One region of the Rhodococcus gannanensis genome, then DNA from elsewhere that is predicted to be linked to it. Evidence: riboswitches for the same ligand, from Rfam matches in the RefSeq annotation. Region 1 holds a riboswitch; each other region holds the start of a gene.

Region 1 (7,074 bases):
CCCGTCCTTGCCGAGCGAACGCGGTCCGGATCGTCCTATGGTGGGGCATGGCGAGGACACTGCATCCGAACGCGGCGAACGTCGCGAGGACGCTGATCTCGCGGGGTCACCACGGGGTGGTGGTCACGCAGGACCAGCCGACCCACACCGCCGAGGAAGCGGCCGCGGTGCTCGGCGTCGACGTCGGCGCGATCACCAAGTCCCTGGTCTTCCTCCTCGACGACGAACCCGTCCTGCTGCTCGTCTCCGGGGCGCACCAGGTGGACACCGAACGAACCGGTAAACGCCTGGAGGGGACGCTGACGCGGGCGCCGGCGTCCCTGGTGCGGGAGGTCACCGGCCAGCCACTCGGCGGGGTGGCGCCCGTCGGGCATCCGACGAACCTGTCCACCTACGTTGACGCCTCACTGGAGGCGTACCCGGAACTGTGGGCGGCCGCAGGTCATCCCAACGCGGTGTTCCGGACGACGTTCCGGGAGCTGGTGCGGATCACCGCGGGGCTGCCCGTCGACGTGAACTGAATCCGGATCGGTTGGTCCCCGCTGTCATAGAGGAGGCGGCGTCCATGAACTTTGCTCCGCACGGGCCGGCGCTGGACAGTCACTGCGGCTGCCACACCGGTGAACTACTGGGCGCCCTGGCACCGGAGGTCGGTGCCGGGTTCGCGGCGTCGGGTCCGGCCGACCGCCCCGGCCCGGCGGGAGAACTCGTGGTGCGGGGCCGGGTCTGCACCATGAACCCGGCACAGCCCTCCGCCGAGGCGATCGCGGTGGCCGACGGCAGGATCACCGCAATCGGCTCGTACGACGAGATCCGTGGCTACACCGGAGCCGATGCCACGCTGCTGGACGTCGGTGACCGTGTCGTCTACCCGGGATTCATCGAGCCACACATGCACTACTGGAGTTCCGCACTCACCTTCGACTGGATCGACTGCGCGACGCGCGGTGGCGTCGGCTTCGAGGAGATCGCGGCCCGGCTCCGCCAGGCGGAGCCGGTCGTGGGCGAGTGGGTGCTCGGACAACTGTTCGATCCGTCCCTCGTCGAGGGCGAGCGGCCCCTGTCCCGCGACGTGCTGGACGAGATCCAGCCGGACCGCCCGTGCGCGGTCATCGATGCGTCCCAGCACTTCGTCTACTGCAACTCCCGTGCGCTGGAACTGGCCGGAATCACCGAGGACACCCTGGACCCGGAAGGCGGCTTCCTCGGCCGCGACGAGAACGGGCGGCTGAACGGCGCGCTCGGCGAGATCCCGGCGATGATCCGGATCATCGGCGCGCTGCCGACCACCAGCCCGGAACGCCTCGTCGAGAATCTGCTCAGGGTCAACGCGTACGCGGCGAGCCGCGGCTACACCCGCACCCACGATGCCGCGACCGGCGTCCTCCGGGGTCCGGAGGAGGTGGAGATCTTCCGACGATTGGCTCCTCGCTTCGACGTACGGGTCAGCTTCGCGGTCCACGACTACGCCATGGACGCGGTTCTCGCAGCAGGCACGGCTGCGTTCGAGGGCGACGACATGTGCCGGGCGACGTCGTGGAAGTTCGTCTCCGACGGTTCCAACCAGGGACGCAGCGGGTATCAACGCGAACCGTATCTCGGCCGGAACGCGCGCGGCGAGGTCAACTACGACCGCGCCACCCTGGCCGGACGGCTCCGACGGGCCCATGAACTGGGCTGGCAGGTGATGGTGCACGCCAACGGGGACGCCGCGATCGACCTCGCACTCGACGCGTTCGAGGAGGCACTGGGCGGCACGTCCGGGCTCGGTCGCAGGCACCGGATCGAGCACTGCTCGTTCGCCCATCCCGAGCAGCTCGATCGGATGGCGCGGCTGGGGATCTCGCCGAGTTTCCTGATCAACCACGTGTACTTCTGGGGCCAGGCGTTCGAGGACCGGATCGTCGGTCCGGAGAAGGCCCGGCTCCTCGACCCCGTCGGCGGGGCGCGGCGGCGCGGAATGCGGGTCTCGGTGCACAGCGACTACACGGTGACCGACCTGGATCCGCTGCGTGAGATCCAGGTCCAGGTCACCCGCGAGAGGTTCGGCGGGACGCCCCTCAATCCGGACGAGGCGGTCGGGGTGGAGGACGCGGTCCGCGCGAAGACCGTCGACGCTGCCTGGCAGACGCACTGCGACGACGTGGCCGGCTCGATCGAGGTCGGCAAGTACGCCGATCTCGTGGTGCTCGACGCCGACCCGTGCGAGGTCGATCCCGAGCGGATCGCGGAGATCGAGGTGCTGCGCACCATCGTCGGCGGACGAACGGTGTACGACGCCTCGTCGATCTGACACGCTCCGAAAGCGGACACCCCGCCCGCGGATCAGCCGAGGATCGGCGGACGGGGTGTCCGCGTCAGGACGCGAGTGCGCGCGGCGTGAGACCGAATCGGCCCAGGACCTCGCCGAGAACCGCGGACGGCCGCGTCACCCCCGCCGCGTGCAGCGGCGGAAGCACGTCGTCGACGACACGGTCGAGCACCTGCGGCAGGACGAGCGGCAACAGGGTGACGCCGTCGGCCACACCGGCGGTGCGGATGTCGGAGAGCAGCCCGACCAGCCCGGTCGCCGTCCCTGCGTACCAGATGGATTCCGGCACCCGGCGGTCCGGCAGACCCGCATCGAGCCGGGCGAGTTCGCGGTACGCGGTGCGGTGGTCGTCGGCGAGGAGCACCTCGACGTCGAGGAGGACGGCGACGGTGTCGGGATCGCGACCGTCGCGTTCGGCGCGGGTGCGCACGACCTCCCGCTTACGGCGCGCCTCCCCCAGGTCGTGGGCGCGAACCCGGACGACGGAGCCGGGATCGCCCGCGAGGTCGAGGGTCGACGAGGTCAGTTCGACCCAGTAGTCGCTGAGGCCGGGCGGGATTCGGAAGTCGGTGTGGGCGGCGGCCGCGGGATGGCGGCCTGCCCCGGAGAGTTCGACGGCCACGTGCAGCGGCCGGGGCGATGTGTTCGAGAAGGATGCAGACATGACTGGTCCTCGGATGGTGCGGAAGGGTCGGGGGTCGGTCGAGGCAGTGCTCAGACCGGACAGCTGCCCGACGCGGTGCGGCAGAGGTCGACGTGCCGACGGCACCACTGGCCGTCGATCGTCTCCGCCGCGTCCGAGGTCATGCCGCCGATACTAGCGGCCGGCGGCGGACGACGTCGCGCGCCCGCGCACGAAATCCGCGACGGCGCCGATCAGGCGGTCGACGTCGGCGCTGCTGCTGCCGAGCCCGAGGCTGGCGCGGACCGCGCCCTCGCCGTGCCCGAGGCGGGCGAGGAGCGGGTGCGCGCAGAAGCGGCCGTCACGGACACCGATGCCGTAGTTGTCGGACAGGAACGTCGCCACCTCGCGCGGCTCGGCGCCCGCGACGGTGAACGTGACGATGCCGACCGCGTCCGCGGAATCGGGCCAGACACGCAGGATCTCGATGCCGTCGATGTCGGAGAGGCCGGCGACCAGCCGGTCGCACAGGATCCGCTCGTGCAGTTCGGCCTCGTCGGCGTCGAAGCCGGCGAGCGCCTCGCAGGCCGCGGCGATCGCGACGGCGCCGAGGACGTTCGGGGTGCCGGCTTCGTGCCGCTGCGGCGCGGCGGCCCACTGCACGTCGTCGAGGTCGACGTTCTTGGTGGCTCCGCCGCCGGCGAGGTACGGGTCGGCCGCGTCGAGCCAGTCGGCGCGGCCGACGAGGGCACCGGCACCGAACGGTGCGTACAGCTTGTGTCCGGAGAACACCAGGTAGTCGACGCCGAGGTCGGAGATGTCGACGCGGCGGTGCGGCAGCAGCTGGGCGGCGTCGACGACGATGCGGGCGCCGCACTCGTGTGCGATCCGCGCGAGGCGGTCGATCGGCAGCACCTCACCGGTGACGTTGGAGGCGCCGGTGACCGCGAGCAGCGCGGCGGGGCGGGTGCAGAGCTCGGCGACGATCCGCTGGATCGTCTCCTCGACGGTGCCGGCGGAACGCACGACGCGAGCGCCGTTTCGGTTCCAGGGCAACAGGTTTGCGTGGTGCTCGATGTCCAGGACGACGGTCTCGCCGGGCACGCAGGAGGCGAGGAGGTTGAGCGCGTCGGTGGTGTTGCGGGTGAACACGACGACGTCGTCCTCACGGGCTCCGACGAAGTCGGCGACGACGCCACGAGCACCCTCGTAGCGCTCGGTGCAGACCTGCGACGCGAAGCCGGCGCCGCGGTGCACGCTGGCGTAGAAGGGCAGCAGGTCCTGGACCCGAGCGGCGACGGAGGACAGTGCGGGGGCACTGGCCGCGTAGTCGAAGTTCGCGTAGGTGACGGCGCTGCCGTCGGCGAGCGGAGCAACCAGATCCGACCCACACACGGACGCGAAAGGTGCGGTGTCACAAGAGGTTTCATTGACCGAGAGGTCGGCACAGGTGGTGGATTCCAGAACAGCGGTCATGGCGTCATCCCTTGGAGCTCAGGGACCCGTGCGTGAGGTGGTTGTGCATCGAGTCCGCGCTTGCCGTGCCCGGAATTGGATGCACGGCCTGGTCGTCACCCGGGGCACCCCACCGCGGAGGAGGGTTGCCGGCCAGCAAGCCGGGGCTGAACGCTGGCACTCATGACCTGAAGCGAGAATGGCAGCCGCGCCGAGCGCCTGTCAACCCGAACACCCAACGCGGCATCGTGACCTGCATCACCTTCCCGTCGTCGGCGTGCGGCGGCTTCCGTGGCCGACCGCCCATGGAAACCCGTGCTCACGTCGCTCGATACGCTGGTGGGACGGGTTCCGATCTGGGAGGCATGTCGTGCCGCGTCTTCGCCGAATTTTTCTCGTTCTCGCCGCGCTCGTCGCGACGATCGCGCTCGTCGCCGGATGCTCGGGCGACTCCGGTTCGCCGGATGGCGGCGCGCCCGGCTCGCAGGAGTCCGAGGCGACGATCACCTTCACGCCCACCGATCTCAGCGCACCTGTCGATCCGCTGCGCCCGATCACGGTCGACGTCACGAACGGCACGCTGACCTCGGTGACCCTGACCAATCCGGAGGGCAAGGTGATCGACGGCATCACCACACCGGACCAGGCGTCGTGGAAGCCGGCCGAGCCGCTGGGCTACGGCAAGACGTACGCGCTGGCGGCGCAGGCCGTCGACAGCCGGGGCGTCGAGACCTCACGCGACGCGTCGTTCACCACCGTCACCCCGAACAACCAAACGGCCCTGTACCTGACCACCACGGGCGGACAACCCCTCGCCGACGGCGGAACCTACGGCGTCGGACTGGTCGTCGTCGCCCACTTCGACGAGCCGATCGGGGACCGCGCCGCGGCCGAGCGGGCGATGACCGTGACCACCACTCCCCCGGTCCAGGGCTCGTGGTTCTGGGTCGACGACCAGAACGCCCACTGGCGACCGCAGCAGTACTACACGCCGGGAACGACGGTGTCGGTGGACGCGAAGATCTACGGCGTCGACCTCGGCAACGGGCTCTACGGACAGCAGGACGAGTCGGTGTCGTTCCGCATCGGCGACTCGCACGTCTCCATCGCCGACGACAACACCAAGACGGTGGCGGTCTACGAGAACGGTCAGCTGATCCGGGAGATGCCGACGTCGATGGGCATGGGCGGCACCGAGACCGTCGGGGACACGACGCTGTCGTTCTGGACGCAGCCGGGTGTCTACACGGTGATGGACAAGGCGAATCCGGTGATCATGGACTCCTCGACGTACGGGCTGCCGATCAACTCGCGCCTCGGCTACAAGGAGTCGATCAACTGGGCGACGCGGATCAGCACCGACGGCATCTACCTCCACGAACTCGCCTCGACCATCTGGGCCCAGGGCAACACCAACGTCTCGCACGGCTGCCTGAACCTCAGCCCCGAGAACGCGCAGTGGTTCTTCGAGTTCTCGGGACCGGGCGACGTCGTCGAGGTCCGCAACACCGGCGGCGCCCCGCTCGAGGTGTGGCAGAACGGCGACTGGGGCCTGCCCTGGGACCAGTGGCTGGCGGGTAGCGCGCTGAACTAGATGTCCAGCAACCATCGTCGTAGCCCGGCTGGGTGAATCGGCCGCAAAATCGGGCGAATCGGGAACCGTCACCACAGGTCACAGCACCTTGGGGACGAGGATTCCACGCTGTGCGTTCGGCGAGATCCCCTACGCCGCCGAATCGCCCTGCGCGACCGTCTCTTCCGTGGCTGCGGCCCATGCCCGAAGCCACGCGACCACGGGCGCCCCGACTACGTCGACGCCCCTGGACGCGGCCACCTCGGCAGGAAGGCACTCGACGGCGTCGGCGAGTTGTTCGGCCCACTCGGCGACGGTGGCGATGTCCGCGAGGGAGGCCGTGTACGAGCGGGTGGTGACCATCAGCGCACCGGTCACGGGGAGCCTGGTCAGGTGTTCGACCTCGATCCGCATCCGGATGCGTCCCCATTCTGCGTCGACCATCGCGTCGGCACCTGAATCGCTCTGCGCGAACGTCCAATTCATCTGCCGATACACCTGGTCGACAGTCAGCGGGCGCAGGAACCATTCGGTGGCGGCGAGCTCGGGCTTGCCTGCCGCGGCCGGCACGGCGTCGAGGCGCAGTGCGCCGTCACGCTCGGTGAGCAGCAGGATATCCTCGGGTACCTGACGCCCGATGAACGTCAGGGGATGTTCGGGCAGGGTCCCCGAGTTTCCTTGCAGGAAGTCCTGATCTATGCCGAGAAGCCTGTTCACCCAGCGGTATTCGGTGCCGTCTCGGTGCAGTTCCATCGAGTCCGGGTAGTCCGCCGCGAGCCTGCCCATCAGGTACAGCATCGCGTCCCAGCACGCGGGCGCCGTGTCCGAAGACAGGCGGAGGAGGCCCGGATCGGCGGCGAACGCCGCAGCCCGTGACGCCATCACCTCCACATAGTCCGATCCGAGATCGCCGACGGCGCCGTCCTCCCCGGACACCGGGGTGAACGCGTCCTCGGGATCGGGAAACGGCCAGGGCAGACGGGCAAGATCGCTGATGTGTACAGGCAAGGTCACGCGCGCTCCTCCGAGAATCCTGAATGTGGATGGATGGTCGTGCTGTCGAGCCCTCTGTTCAGTTGTGTGTCCCCGCGTATTCCCGGAGCCAGTCGATGC
Region 2 (7,074 bases), on a different contig from region 1:
GCGGAGCCGATCACTCCACCCCCGACGACGGCGACGTCCACCGGGTACTCGGTCACACCGGTCACCGCTACTGCTTCTTCGGCAGGCCGGGCGGATTGATCTCGGAGGCGTCGAGCGCTTCGGAACTGATGCCCCACCGCTCCAGCACCTGGGTGTAGGTTCCGTTCTCGATCAGATGGTTCAGCGCGTCGTTGATCGCGCCGATCAGCCCGTTGTCCTTCTTGGTCAGGACCGCGATCTCACCCTGCAGATCGAGTCCGGCGCCGGAGAACGTCCCGACGACCTCGGTCTCACCGGTCTGCAGGGCGTGGAACGACGAGGACGGGTTCGGGCCGACGTAGGCGTCGATCCGGCCCGACCCGAGCGCCAGGTAGTAGTCGGTGGCCTGCTGGTAGTAGAGGATCTCGGCGGGCTCCAGGCCGGCGGCGACGTTCTGCTCGTTCCACTCGACGAGCAGTGCCTCCTGGTTGGTTCCCGACCCGACTCCGATCGTCAGGCCCGCGATGTCCTTCGGGCCCGAGAACGTGATGCCGCTGCCCTTCTTCACCTCGACGGCCAGGCTGTCGAGACGGTAGGTGGCGAAGTCGTACTTCTCCTTGCGCTCCTCCGTGACGGTGACGTTCGAGATGAAAGTGTCCGCTTCGCCGGAGTCGATGCGCACGAAGTTCTGCGCCCAGTCCGCTGCTGTCAGTTCGATGTCGAGCCCCAGGACGTCACCGACGAGATGCGCGATGTCCGTTTCCGATCCGATGAGCGTCTTGTCGTCGTCGGCGTAGAAGCGGAGCGGCGGGACGGTGCCCGCCGACCCGGTGACGATCAGCGTTCCGCGATCGCGGATCGCCTGCGGCACCTTCGCCGCGATGTCCGGCACCTCGTCGGTGCTGATGCGGTTCTGCTCGGGCGTCAGGTTGTACCCGGCCGCGGTCGCGGCATCGGGCTCGGCGGCTTCGCCCGAACTGCACGCGGCACCCGCCAGCAGGGCAACGGCGGTCAGAGCCGAGGCGAACAGCCTCGTGTGGCGGATGGTGGCGGACATCGTTTCCTTCCAGGGCGATTTCTCGGGGGGATTGTTCAGAGCACGCGCGACAGGAAGGCGCGGGTGCGGTCGTGCGTGGGATGATCGAGCACCTGCGCGGGTGCCCCCTGTTCGACGACCACGCCGTCGTCCATGAACACGACCGTGTCGGCGACTTCTCGGGCGAACCCGATCTCGTGGGTGACGATGACGAGGGTCGCGCCCGCCCGGGCGAGGTCGCGGATGACGTCGAGTACCTCGCCGACGAGTTCGGGGTCGAGGGCCGAGGTGGGCTCGTCGAACAGAATGACCTTGGGGCGCAACGCGAGTGCCCGTGCAATCGCCACCCGCTGCTGCTGCCCTCCCGACAGTTGCTTCGGGTACCGGTCGGCCTTGTCGGCGACTCCCACCCGCTCCAGCAGTTGCCGGGCCTCGGCCGTCACCTCGCCGCGGTCACGGCGCTGCGCGGATATCGGCGCCTCCGTGACGTTCTCGAGAACGGTGAGATGCGGGAACAGGTTGAAGTTCTGGAACACGAAGCCGATCTTCGAGCGTTGCCGCAGGATGTCCCGGTCCCGCAGCTCACGCAGGATGTTGCCGCGGCGGCGGTAGCCCACGAGCTCGCCGTCGATTCGGATGGACCCGCGGTCCACCTTCTCCAGGTGGTTCAGGGTGCGCAGCAGGGTCGACTTCCCCGACCCGGAGGGACCGAGGATCACCGTCACCTCGCCCTGCCGGACCGTCAGGTCGACGCCCTTGAGAACCTCCAGCGAACCGAAGGACTTGTGCACCCCACGCACGTCGACGGCATGTACTGCCTGTACATCGGTGGTCGTCACCGCGTGGCTCCTCTCGGCGCGCCGGTACTGGTGTCGCGGATCTCGCGGTACTTCGCCTGCACCTTCTGCCAGGGCGTCAACGGCAACGTGCGGGCCGACCCTCGGGCATAGTGCCTCTCGATGTAGTACTGCGCGACGGACAGGATCGACGTCAGCACGATGTACCAGACGGTCGCGACCATCAGCAGTGGCACCACGCGGCCGTTGCGGCCGAAGATCACCTGTACCTGGTAGAAGAGTTCCGCGATCGCCATCGTCGACACGATCGAGGTTCCCTTGAACAGGCTGATCACCTCGTTGGCCGCGTTCGGCAGGATCGACCGCATCGCCTGCGGCAGAACGATCTTGACGAACTGGCGGGTACGCGGAATCCCGAGAGCGTTCGCCGCCTCGATCTGCCCGTCGTCCACGGAGATGATTCCGGCACGGACGATCTCCGCCGAGTAGGCCGCCTGGTGCAGGGCGAGTCCGACGACCGCCGCTGTGAACCCGGAGATCACACCGGTGACGTTGAACTCGAAGAACCCGGGCCCGAACGGGATACCCAACGTCAAAGTCTGGTACAGGTAGGCGATGTTGAACCAGAACAGCAGCTGCACGATCAGCGGGATCGACCGGAACGCCCAGACGTAGGTCCACGAGATCACCTGCAGCACCGGATTGTTCGACAGTCTGGCCACTGCCAGCAGGACTCCGAGCCCGAACCCGAGAACCGTGCCCCAGAGCGTCAGCTCGATCGTCGTCCACAGGGCCGCGAGAATCGACGGGGCGGTGAAGTACTGCGCGAACGTCGCCCAGTCCCAGCCGGGGTTGACAACGAGGCCGTGCACGAACTGCGCGACGAGCACCAGCGCCGCAATGGCGACCACCCACCGCCAGGGGTGTCGGGTGGGGACGACACGCAGGTCGGCCTCGTCGGCGGCCTCGGCCGGAGCCGGCGGTGCGCTGGTGGCGGGCGCGCTCACGACGGCACCTCGAAGTCGGTCACGGGCAACCCTTCACGATTGGGACCGGGTGGCCGAAGCCACCCCGTCGCGCGTTCCATCGATCCCGGCGGTAGCACCCACACCGTGTGGTGGGGTTGCTGCGACGTCACAGAGCCGGGTCTCTCGGTCGCTCTCGATGGTCAAGCACTCGAGCAGTACTGTCGCGCACTCGGTTCCCTCGGTCACGCTTTGGATTCCGATTGATTCGAATTGACAGGTGGGCCTGCTACCCACCCTGCCGGTTCCGCGCCGCTGTTCCGCGTGCGGGACTGGTCAGCGTAGCGGCAGTGGGCGCCCGGCGACGACGAGGACGACGGCCTCGCACTCGGCCGCGACGGCGGCGTTGAGCCGGCCGAGGACGTCGCGGAAGCGGCGGCCGGAGGCGGTCGCGGGGACGACGCCGCTGCCGACCTCGTTGCTGACGACCACGACCTGCACGTGCGTCCGGCGGAGCGCGAGGACGAGGTCGTCGATGTCGGATCGAACCACGGGCCAGGAACTCTTGTCGGTCCAGGCGCCGTGCAGGTCGATGCGCCGGGCGAGCCAGGTGCCGAGGCAGTCGACGAGAAGTGGGCCGGTCGCCGTGCGCAGTGCGCCGACGAGGTCGTCGGTTTCGAGAGTCCGCCAGGTATCCGGCCGGGACGAACGGTGCGCGGCGATCCGCGCTGCCCACTCGTCGTCGCCGTCGTCCGCGGCCCCGGTCGCGACGCAGGTGACGTCGTCGCGGTCCGCGAGCAGGCGCTGGGCGTGGGTCGACTTGCCGGCCCGTGCGCCGCCGAGCACCAGGGTTCGCTGTGCGGCGGGCACACGGTCCGGCGGCGCCCCGACGGCGATCACAGTCCCGTCCGGGACGACGCGAACTCCCCACGGCCGAAGCCTGTCCGACAGATCGGCGGGATTGTGATGGCCGAGGTGAACGGCGATCACTTCGGTGTCATCGGTTACCGCGCCGAACTCGCGGAGTGCGGCGAGGGCGCGCGGGAACGTCCGCAGGTCGAGGTGGTCGGGTTCGTGTTCTGCGCGATCCCCGAACGTCTCCTCGAGGAAGACCGTGTCGTAGCGGGCGTCGCGTAGCGAGCCCAGCTGCGCCGCGTCGAGTGGTCCGGTGTCGGTGGCCCACAACAGTTTCCGCCCGCCGGACGCAACCTCGTACAGTACGCAGTCACCGTCGCGGTGAACGCGGTGGGCGGCGGACAGCACCCGAACCGCGTGGTCGCCCGCCTGCACCACGTCACCGGGCGCGACGGCGGTCCAGTGCACCGGGTCGTCCGGGCCGACCCAGTCCCGGCACAGGTCCAGAGCCTCCGGCGGTCCGATGACCTCCAGCGGTTGTTCCCGCGCGACCCACGACCTCATCAGCAGCGCGAGCGGGCCGATGTGGTCGGGGTGGGCGTGGGTGAGCAGGAGGTGCCGCACACGCGACAGCGACCGCCCGGCGTGCGCCGCCGCGCGGGGCACCTCCGGGCCACAGTCGAGCAACAGGACGTCGTCGACGAGCGCGGCGGTCTGGGCGCGGATCTCGCCGCGCTCCAACATGACCGAGCAGGACGCGCAGGTGCAGAACGGGTTGGGCCAGCCGTCGGCGGCACCGGTACCGAGCAGCACGACCTCCATCAGGGCCGGCCTCCCGCGAGCGGAAGCACCACCGGGCCACCGGGCCGGTCGAGAACCTCGACACGGGCACCGTAGACGTCGGCGATCCGGTCCGCCGTCAGCACCTCCTCCGGCGTCCCGTCCGCGACGACGGCGCCGCCGTCGAGCATCACGATCCGCCGCCCGTACTGGCCGGCGAGGGTCAGGTCGTGCATCGCCGCGACGACGGTCAACCCGTCCGAGATCCGCAGCGACTGCACCAGGTCGAGCACCTGCTGCTGGTGTCCGATGTCGAGGGCGCTGGTCGGCTCGTCGAGGAGCAGCACCCGCGGCTGTTGCGCGAGGGCGCGGGCCAGCACCACGCGCTGCAGTTCTCCGCCGGACAGGGCGGTCGCGGGCCGGGACACCAAGGCGCCCAGGCCGAGCCGGTCGACGAGGTCGTCGACCACCGTCCGGTCGTCGGCGCTCCCGACACCGAACCGCGGCAGGTGCGGGGTGCGGCCGAGAGTGATCAGGTCGCGGACGGTGACGCCGTCGGGGACGACGGGACGTTGCGGCATCAGCGCGACGGTCCGCGACATCAGCCGCCGCGACGCGCGTCCGGGGTCGTGGTCGCCGACCCGTATCTCGCCCGATGCGGGAATCAGCCCGGCCAGGGCGTGCAGCAGCGTCGTCTTGCCTGCGCCGTTGGGACCGACGATCGCGAGCCATTCACCGTCGTCGACGTCGAGGTCCACTCCGGCCAGCACCGGGGTCGATCCACGGTCGACGCGCAGTCCTCGGCAGGAGATCATGCGCTCACCCGCCCGCGGCGCAGGACGAGGAGGAAGAAGGGGGCGCCGATGGCGGCGGTGACGACGCCGATCGGCAGTTCCGCCGGGGACATGACGGTGCGTGCCGCGACGTCCGCGAGGACGAGGAACGCGGCACCCACGATCAGTGACAACGGCAGCAGCAGCCGGTGGCCGGGTCCGACGAGCAGCCGAACAGCGTGTGGCACGACGATGCCGACGAATCCGATGAGGCCGCTCACCGATACGACGGCGGCGGTGCCGAGGGTCGCGACGCCGACGAGGATCAGTCGCACCCGGTCGGGGTTGATGCCGAGGCTCGCGGCCTCGACGTCCCCGACGGCCATCACGTCGAGGGTGCGGGCGTGCAGTAGGACTGCAGCGACGGAGACCACGACGTACGGCAGCACCGTCCGCACGTCCGACCAGCCGTCGGTGGACAGCCGCCCGAGCAGCCAGGAGTACACCTGACGGAGCGTGTCGTCGTTCAACTGCATGAAGAACGTCTGGATGGCGTTGGCGAAGGCGGCGACCGCGACACCGGCGAGGATGATGACGACCTCGGTGCGGCCGCTGCCGACGGTGCGGCCCAGCGCGTAGGTCGCGCCGACGGCGAGCAGTCCGCCCGCGAACGCGGCGATCGGGACGCCCGCGAACCCGGCGGCGCCGCCGACGGCGATGGCGAGGGTCGCGCCGAGCCCGGCTCCGCTGGACACGCCGAGGAGGTACGGGTCGGCGAGCGGATTGCGGAACACGCCCTGGTAGGCGGCGCCCGCGACGGCGAGGGTCGCGCCGACGAGCACGCCGAGGACGACGCGGGGCATGCGGATGTCCCAGAGGATCGCCTGCTGCCGCGCCGTCAGCCCCGAGTCGACGTCGACGAACGGCAACCTGTCGACGACGTCGAGGATCACGCCGGACGGGGTCAGCCCTGCGGGTCCGACGAGAATCCCGACGAGCATCGCGGCGAGGAGAACGAGGGCCGAACCCGCCAGCACTGTTGTGCGGCGGCGCGGCGTCATGGTCACCGGGTGGGCGCGGCGGCCGGCACGGCGCTGACGATGCCTGCGATCTCCCGCATGTAGTCGACGACGCGCGGTCCCCAACGACTGGCGAGGTCCTCGTCGACGACGTGGACCTGCCCGTCCCGCACCGCGGCCAGGTCGGCCCACCCGGCGCGCTGGGCAACGGATTCGACCGTGACACCACAGCACTGACCGTCGGCGAGGAAGATCAGGTCCGGATCCTGCTCGACGATGAACTCCGCCGACAGCTGCGGATAACCGTCGCCGCCGGTCGCGATCGAGGTCAGGCCGAGCATCCCGTAGATCTCACCGAGGTACGTGTCGTCGGTGACGGAGTAGAAGGTGTCGTCGAGCTCGTGGTAGTACCGCAGCGGGGTCTCGCGCTCGGGCACACCGGCGACGATTGCGTCGATGTCGGTCTTCATCCCGGCGACGACCTCGGCGGCGGCGTCGACGTGGCCGGTGGCGGCGCCGATCTGCTCGATCTGACTGTAGGTGTCGTCGAGGGTGGTGGCGGCCGGGAGGATCAGCACCTCCACGCCCGCGTTCTCCAGTCCGGCGACGAGATCGCCGGTGTCGGCGTTCGCGACGACCAGGTCCGGCTCGTACCCGAGGATCGCCTCGACGTTCGGCGTGTAGCCGGACAGGTCGGTGACGGGTGCGCCCGCGGGGTGGTCGGACCGGTCGTCCACTGCGACAACCTGATCCCCCGCACCGACGGCATACAGCATCTCGGTGCTGGTGGGGCTCAGCGAGACGATCGCCTCCGGCACACCGGCCGCAGCGGTCGTCGCGCCGTTCCCAGCGGTGGTTTCGCCGTCGCCG
Region 3 (7,074 bases), on a different contig from region 1:
GACCCGCGTCGTCCACGAGGACGACGAGGATGTTCGGAGCGTCCGCCGGCAGGCGCCCCTCCTTCGGACGCGGACTGTAGACGGACTCCTGCATCGTCCGGCCCGCGACGCTCCCGGACGGGGTCGGGGGGAACGGCAGCGAGTCGCCGCCCGGAATGGGTACAGCCCGAACGTCAGCGCTCACGGTCCCGCCCTTCGTCTACGACGCAACGGGGCCAAGTCAACCGCCGGACCGGCGGCGTTTCCTCACCCGGCGCGGGTGAGACCCCTCGCTCAGTTCGGCGAGGGCTCGACCGCCGGGCTCGGCGCGTGTACGTGCGGCTTGACGAAGCGCAGGTACGCCGCGGTCAGTGCGGCGAGCCACACGGCACCGACGACAAGGGCGACCCGGGTGTCGGCGTCGAACGCGAGGACGACGATCACGAACCCGAGGAACCCGAGCGCCGCGATCTGCCCGGCGGGCCAGATCGGTACCGGGAACTTCAGCGACCGCACCTCGGTGCTCGTCATCCGCCTGCGCGACCGAATCTGCGCGAGCAGGATCATCACCCACACGAAGATGGTGGCGAAGGTGGCGATCGACGCGATCACGATGAACACCGACTCGGGGATGAGGTAGTTGAGCAACACCGCGAGGAGCAGCGCACCGATCATCACGGCGACCGTCATCCAGGGCACGCCCGAGCGCGACAGCTTCGTCATCGCGGCAGGTGCCTGCCCACGCTGCGCCATGCCGTACATCATGCGGCCCGCGCCGAAGATGTCGCTGTTGATCGCCGACAGCGCCGCGGTGATGACGACGACGTTGAGCACGGCGGCGGCCGGCCCCACTCCGATCGCCTCGAAGATCTGCACGAACGGGCTGCTGCCGGTTCCGATGGTGTGCCACGGGATGATCGCCATGATGACCGCGAGGGTGGCGATGTAGAAGAGCATGATCCGGACCGGGACGGTGTTCACGGCGCGCGGGATGGTGCGCGCCGGGTCCTCCGCCTCACCGGCGGTGATGCCGATGATCTCGGTGCCGCCGAAGGCGAACATCACGATCGCGAAGCAGGCCACGAACCCGCCGAACCCGTTCGCGAAGAATCCGCCCTCGTCCCAGAGGTTGCTCGCGCCCTCCGCGGTGTCGTAGATGCCGAAGCCGAAGATCAGTGTCGCCACGCCTGCGCCGATGAGGGCGAGGATCGCGGCCACCTTGACCAGCGTGAACCAGAACTCGAGCTCGCCGAACACCTTCACGCTGAGCAGGTTGAGGGCGCCGATGAAGAACACGATCGCCAGCACCCAGATCCAGCGGGGCACGTCGGGGAACCAGAAGCCCATGTAGACGCCGAAGGCCGTGACGTCCGCCAGGCAGACCACGATCATCTCGAAGGTGTACGTCCAGCCGGTCATGAAGCCGGCGAGCGGGCCGAGGTGGGTGCTCGCGTATTCACCGAACGACCCGGACACGGGGTTCCGGACCGCCATCTCGCCGAGCGAGCGCAGCACCAGATAGACGACTGCACCGCCGATCAGGTAGGCCAGGAGGACCGACGGTCCGGCCTTCTCGATCGCGCCGGCCGAGCCGTAGAACAGGCCGGTACCGATCGCCGAGCCGAGGGCGATGAATCGGATGTGACGGGCCGACAGACCCCGGGTAAGCGCCGCGGCGGCGTCCTTCACTTCAGGGTCTCCCACTTCGACTGCAGACTTGCGACCAGCAGTTTAGTGGTGTTGCGCAGGTCACCCGGGAGCGGGGCGCACAGACACCGGGGCATGCCGGAGTCCCCGTTGTCGGTACGTGCGACGAGAACCGTTAAGATCGCTGCCAGGTCATGAGTGTCAGCATCAAGCCCCGGCTCGCTGGCCGGCAACCCTCCTTCCGCGGTGGGGTGCCCCGGGTGATGACCAGGTCCTTCGAGGACGCCGGAGGACAAGCGCGGGTCCGTTGGGACGGACCCACCAACAGGGACACGACCCACCGGAGGTTTAACCATGTGTTGTTGTCGCAGATAGGCCCCATCAGCCCGGGCGCCCACGCGCCGCATCTTCGGACCACATCCTGGAGCAGAGCCGACCCATGAGCGAGAACCCGATCGATCCGACCGCGAACTGGACCTTCGAGACGAAGCAGATCCACGCGGGTCAGACCTCCGACGCCACCACCAAGGCGCGGGCACTGCCGATCTACCAGACCACGTCGTACACCTTCGACAGCACCGACCACGCCGCCGCACTCTTCGGCCTCGCGGAGCCGGGCAACATCTACACCCGGATCATGAACCCCACGCAGGACGCGGTCGAGCAGCGCATCACCTCTCTCGAGGGCGGCGTCGCATCGCTCCTGCTGTCGTCCGGGCAGGCCGCGTCGACCTTCGCGATCCTGAACATCGCGGGCGCGGGCGATCACGTCGTCTCGAGCCCGAGCCTGTACGGCGGCACGTACAACCTGTTCCACTACAGCCTCCCGAAGCTGGGTGTCGAGGTGACGTTCGTCGACGACCCCGACGACCTCGATCAGTGGCGTGCGGCGATCCGCCCGAACACGGTCGCGTTCTACGGCGAGTCCATCTCTAACCCGCGGAACGACATCCTCGACATCCCCGGCATCTCCGCCGTCGGACACGAGGCGGGAATCCCGCTGATCGTCGACAACACCGTCGCCACCCCGTACCTGCTGCGTCCGCTCGAGCACGGAGCGGACATCGTCGTGCACTCGGCAACCAAGTACCTCGGTGGTCACGGCACCGCGATCGCGGGCGTGATCGTCGACGGCGGCAACTTCGACTGGACACAGGGCAGGCACCCCGGGTTCACCACGCCCGATCCCAGCTACCACGGCGCGGTGTTCGCGGACCTCGGCGCACCGGCGTACGCGCTCAAGGCCCGGGTGCAGCTGCTCCGCGACCTCGGTTCCGCCGTGTCCCCGTTCAACGCCTTCCTGATCAGCCAGGGCATCGAGACCCTGAGCCTGCGTGTCGAGCGGCACGTGCAGAACGCCACGCGGGTCGCGGAGTTCCTCGAGGGCCACGACGGTGTCGTCCGGGTCGCCTACGCCGGGCTGCCCAGCTCCCCGTGGTACGAGCGTGGTCAGCAGCTGGCACCGAAGGGCGCCGGCGCGATCGTCGCGTTCGAGCTGGCGGGCGGCGTCGACGCGGGCAAGAGGTTCGTCGATGCGCTCACGCTGCACAGCCACGTCGCCAACATCGGCGACGTCCGGTCGCTCGTGATCCACCCCGCGTCGACCACCCACTCGCAGTTGACCCCGGAGGAGCAGCTCGCCGCCGGTGTCACGCCGGGCCTGGTGCGTCTCGCGGTCGGAATCGAGGGGATCGACGACATCCTGGCCGACCTCGAGGCCGGATTCGCGGCGGCGGCGTCTTGACAGTCGGTTCCGTCTCCAGCCCCCGTCCGGCGATGTCCCGAGAGCTCTTCCCGTCGCCGGACGGACGGCTGACCACGATTCCCATCGGCTCGCTCACGCTCGAGAACGGGGCGGTGCTCCCCGACGTCTCGCTCGCCGTCCAGTGCTGGGGCGAACCGAACGAGGCGCGCGACAACGTCGTGCTCGTCGAGCACGCGCTGACCGGCGACTCGCACGTCACCGGTCCGGCCGGCGACGGCCATCCGTCCCCCGGCTGGTGGGACGGCATGGTCGGGCCAGGCGCACCCATCGATACCGACGAGTGGTGCGTACTGTCGACGAACGTGCTCGGCGGCTGCCGTGGCACAACAGGTCCATCGTCCCCCGCCCCGGACGGGATGCCCTGGGGATCCCGCTTCCCCGAGACCTCGATCCGCGATCAGGTCGCCGCCGAGGCGGCGCTCGCCGACCTGCTCGGGATCCAGCGATTCGCTGCAGTACTGGGCGGGTCGATGGGCGGAATGCGCACCCTTGAGTGGATCATCGGGCATCCCGAGAGGGTAACGGCCGCACTGGTTCTCGCCTGTGGCGCTCGCGCGACCGCGGACCAGATCGGCACCCAGACCACACAGATCGCCGCGATCACCTCCGACCCCGCCTGGCAGGGCGGTGACTACCACGGCACCGGACACGGTCCGGATGCCGGGCTGAGCATCGCTCGGCGGATCGCGCATCTGAGCTACCGCACCGAAGGTGAACTCGACGCTCGGTTCCACAACGACGCGCAGGACGGCGAGGACCCGCGCGCGGGCGGCCGCTACGCGGTGGACAGCTATCTCCAGCACCAGGCGTCGAAGCTGGTGGCCCGGTTCGACGCGGGCACGTACGTCCTGCTGACGGAGGCCATGAACCGGCACGACGTCGGGTTCGGTCGCGGCGGCGTCGAGAAGGCACTCGCCTCGTGCGCCGTGCCGACGGTCGTCGGCGGCGTGGACTCCGATCGTCTCTACCCGCTGTGGCAGCAGCGGGAGATCGCGGCTCACCTCGCGGGGTGCGAAGGGCTGCGGGTGGTCAACTCGAAGGACGGCCACGACGGGTTTCTCACCGAGGCGACGTGGGTGACCGGGTTGCTCGACGAGACGATGGCGCTGGCGCGGACCGGGATCCGTGCCTCGAAAACCGGACGTGAACAGGTTTCGTGAAACTCCTTTCCCACGAAGGCGCGGACATTAGCATCGGCACGATGCAGTCGCTTGTGACCGAGACATTGACCACCGCCTGGACGATTCCGACCGACGGAACACTGACCTACATCGACATCGGTTCGCTCCCCCTCGAGAGCGGTGCGGTGCTCCCTGCGGTCACTGTCGCCGTCCAATGCTGGGGTGAGCCGAACGCCGCCCTCGACAACATCGTGCTGATCGAACACGCCCTCACCGGGGACTCACACGTGATCGGTCCCGCCGACGAGAACCACCCCACCCCCGGCTGGTGGCAGGGGATGGTCGGACCGGGAGCCCCGGTCGACACCAACGAATGGTGCGTGCTCGTGACGAACGTGCTCGGCAGCTGCCGAGGCACGACCGGCCCCGGGTCGCCCGCGCCCGACGGCCGCGCCTGGGGCTCGCGGTTCCCCGCGATCTCGATCCGCGACCAGGTCGAGACCGAACGCGCACTGGCCGACCAGCTGGGCATCGACCGGTTCGCGGCCGTCGTCGGCGGTTCGCTCGGCGGCATGCGCGCCCTCGAGTGGATCATCGGCCACCCGGACCGGGTCGAGACTGCCCTGCTGCTGGCGGTCAACGCCCGCGCCACCGCCGACCAGATCGGCGGCCACACCGCGCAGCTCGACGTCATCGCCGCGGACCCGAACTGGCACGGCGGCGACTACTACGACACCGGGACGACGCCGGACAACGGGCTGAACATCGCCAGGCGGTTCGCCCACCTGACGTATCGCGGCGCCGCAGCCCTGGACGATCAGTTCGCGAACGCCGAGCAGCCGGGCGAGGACATCTGGAACGGCGGGCGATACGCCGTGCACAGCTACCTCGACTACTGCGCGAACAAGCTGGTGGCGACGTTCGACGCCGGCTCCTTCGTCGCGCTGACCCACAGCGCCAACAAGCACGACGTCGGCCGCGGTCGCGGCGGCATTCCCGCCGCCCTCGCCTCGACTCCGGTCCCGGTCATGGTCGGCGCCATCGACTCCGACCGGATCATGCCGTTGCACCAGATCGTCGAGATGGCCGAACTGCTCCCCGGGTGCGACGGCGCGCGGATCGTGCACTCGGCCGCCGGACACGATGGCTTCCTCACCGAATTCGAGTGGGTGACCGGACTGATGGACGAGACCCTGGCGATGGCCCGGGCGGCGCGCGCCACCCGGCAGTCGGCGCACGCGCCCGTCTCGTAGTCCCGCTCGTCGTGCCGGCGCAGTCCGTTGCACCGGCACGACGAATCCCCCTGATCTGCTTGCGGCTCAGCCGGTTCCGAGCGGGTCGATGGACACCGCCAGCCACACGATCGTTCCGCCCACCAGGGTGAGAGCGGTGACGTCGAAGGCCTGCCCGCGCACGGCGAGCAGGCCGACCTCCTCGGGCCGTAGGCACAGCCGGAACCCCGCTGCGAACAGCGTCGCGATCCCGAACACGAACGCGCCGCGCCGCCAGCGGTCGGCGAGCACGAAACCGATAGCGACCAGGACGACCGCCGCGACCACGATCAGCGGCAGGTTCCTCCGGGCGAACCGAAGCCACCGGTTCGCCGGTTCCGCGGCGGCCGTCACCGCGGTCAGACCGACTCGGCCGCGAGCTGCTCGGCGCGCTCGACCACGTTGCTCAGCAGGAACGCGCGGGTCAGCGGTCCGACACCACCCGGGTTCGGCGAGATGAAGCCCGCGACCTCTCGGACGTCGTCGGCGACGTCACCTCGCAGTCCGTCGGGGGTCCGGCTGACACCGACGTCGAGGACGGCGGCACCCGGCTTGACCATGTCCGCGGTGATCAGGCCTGCGACACCGGCGGCGGCGACCACAATGTCGGCGCGACGCACCTCGGCGGCGAGGTCCTTGGTGCCGGTGTGGCACAGGGTGACGGTGGCGTTCTCACTGCGCCGGGTCAGCAGCAGGCCGATCGGCCGGCCGATGGTGACACCGCGCCCCACGACCGTCACCCGGGCGCCGTCGATCGGGACGTCGTAACGACGCAGCAGGTGCACCACGCCACGCGGGGTGCAGGGCAGCGTCGCCTCCTTGCCGAGAACCAGGCGGCCCAGGTTCACCGGATGCAGCCCGTCCGCGTCCTTGTCGGGGTCGATGCGCTCGAGCGCGGCGTTCTCGTCGAGGTGCTTGGGCAGCGGCAACTGCACGATGTACCCGGTGCACTCCGGGTTCGCGTTGAGCTCGTCGATGACGGCTTCGAGTTCGGCCTGTGAGATGTCCGCGGGCAGGTCGCGGCGCAGCGAGTTGATGCCGACCTTCGCGCAGTCGGCGTGCTTGCCGCGCACGTAGGACGCGGATCCGGGGTCGTCGCCGACCAGGACCGTGCCGAGGCCGGGCGTGATGCCCTTGGCCTTGAGTGCGTCCACCCGGGCCTTCAGATCGATGAAGATCTCGTCGCGGGTCGCTTTGCCATCCAGGATCGTCGCAGTCACGCTGCCCATTGTTTCAGGTGACACTGGATGCATGGCACACAGTCCGGATCAAACTCCAGAACTGCGCGGTC

The links. A riboswitch is a leader RNA that binds a small molecule or an ion and turns the genes downstream of it on or off. The one in region 1 is predicted to bind S-adenosylmethionine.
Region 2: another riboswitch for S-adenosylmethionine. It lies ahead of ACFSJG_RS23825 (amino acid ABC transporter permease); the one in region 1 lies ahead of ACFSJG_RS26715 (aminotransferase class V-fold PLP-dependent enzyme).
Region 3: another riboswitch for S-adenosylmethionine. It lies ahead of ACFSJG_RS11240 (bifunctional o-acetylhomoserine/o-acetylserine sulfhydrylase); the one in region 1 lies ahead of ACFSJG_RS26715 (aminotransferase class V-fold PLP-dependent enzyme).

Annotation. Positions count from the first base shown of each region.
Region 1 is NZ_JBHUFB010000022.1:272,332-279,405, forward strand. Features, by position in the region: gene ACFSJG_RS26700 (YbaK/EbsC family protein) at 48-521, shown strand; gene ACFSJG_RS26705 (amidohydrolase) at 566-2,293, shown strand; gene ACFSJG_RS26710 (hypothetical protein) at 2,358-2,975, opposite strand; gene ACFSJG_RS26715 (aminotransferase class V-fold PLP-dependent enzyme) at 3,129-4,409, opposite strand; SAM riboswitch class IV at 4,461-4,577, opposite strand; gene ACFSJG_RS26720 (L,D-transpeptidase) at 4,759-5,982, shown strand; gene ACFSJG_RS26725 (heme-dependent oxidative N-demethylase subunit alpha family protein) at 6,112-6,975, opposite strand; gene ACFSJG_RS26730 (heme-dependent oxidative N-demethylase family protein) at 7,034-7,074, opposite strand, start outside.
Region 2 is NZ_JBHUFB010000020.1:661,585-668,658, forward strand. Features, by position in the region: gene ACFSJG_RS23810 (FAD-dependent oxidoreductase) at 1-56, opposite strand, end outside; gene ACFSJG_RS23815 (ABC transporter substrate-binding protein) at 68-1,036, opposite strand; gene ACFSJG_RS23820 (amino acid ABC transporter ATP-binding protein) at 1,072-1,854, opposite strand; gene ACFSJG_RS23825 (amino acid ABC transporter permease) at 1,851-2,819, opposite strand; SAM riboswitch class I at 2,893-2,983, opposite strand; gene ACFSJG_RS23830 (bifunctional adenosylcobinamide kinase/adenosylcobinamide-phosphate guanylyltransferase) at 3,114-4,454, opposite strand; gene ACFSJG_RS23835 (ABC transporter ATP-binding protein) at 4,454-5,227, opposite strand; gene ACFSJG_RS23840 (FecCD family ABC transporter permease) at 5,224-6,246, opposite strand; gene ACFSJG_RS23845 (ABC transporter substrate-binding protein) at 6,249-7,074, opposite strand, start outside.
Region 3 is NZ_JBHUFB010000010.1:57,116-64,189, forward strand. Features, by position in the region: gene ACFSJG_RS11230 (sulfatase-like hydrolase/transferase) at 1-94, opposite strand, end outside; gene ACFSJG_RS11235 (amino acid permease) at 274-1,668, opposite strand; SAM riboswitch class IV at 1,817-1,931, shown strand; gene ACFSJG_RS11240 (bifunctional o-acetylhomoserine/o-acetylserine sulfhydrylase) at 2,066-3,370, shown strand; gene metX (homoserine O-acetyltransferase MetX) at 3,403-4,551, shown strand; gene metX (homoserine O-acetyltransferase MetX) at 4,593-5,765, shown strand; gene ACFSJG_RS11255 (DUF3017 domain-containing protein) at 5,832-6,137, opposite strand; gene ACFSJG_RS11260 (bifunctional methylenetetrahydrofolate dehydrogenase/methenyltetrahydrofolate cyclohydrolase) at 6,143-7,003, opposite strand; gene ACFSJG_RS11265 (GNAT family N-acetyltransferase) at 7,035-7,074, shown strand, end outside.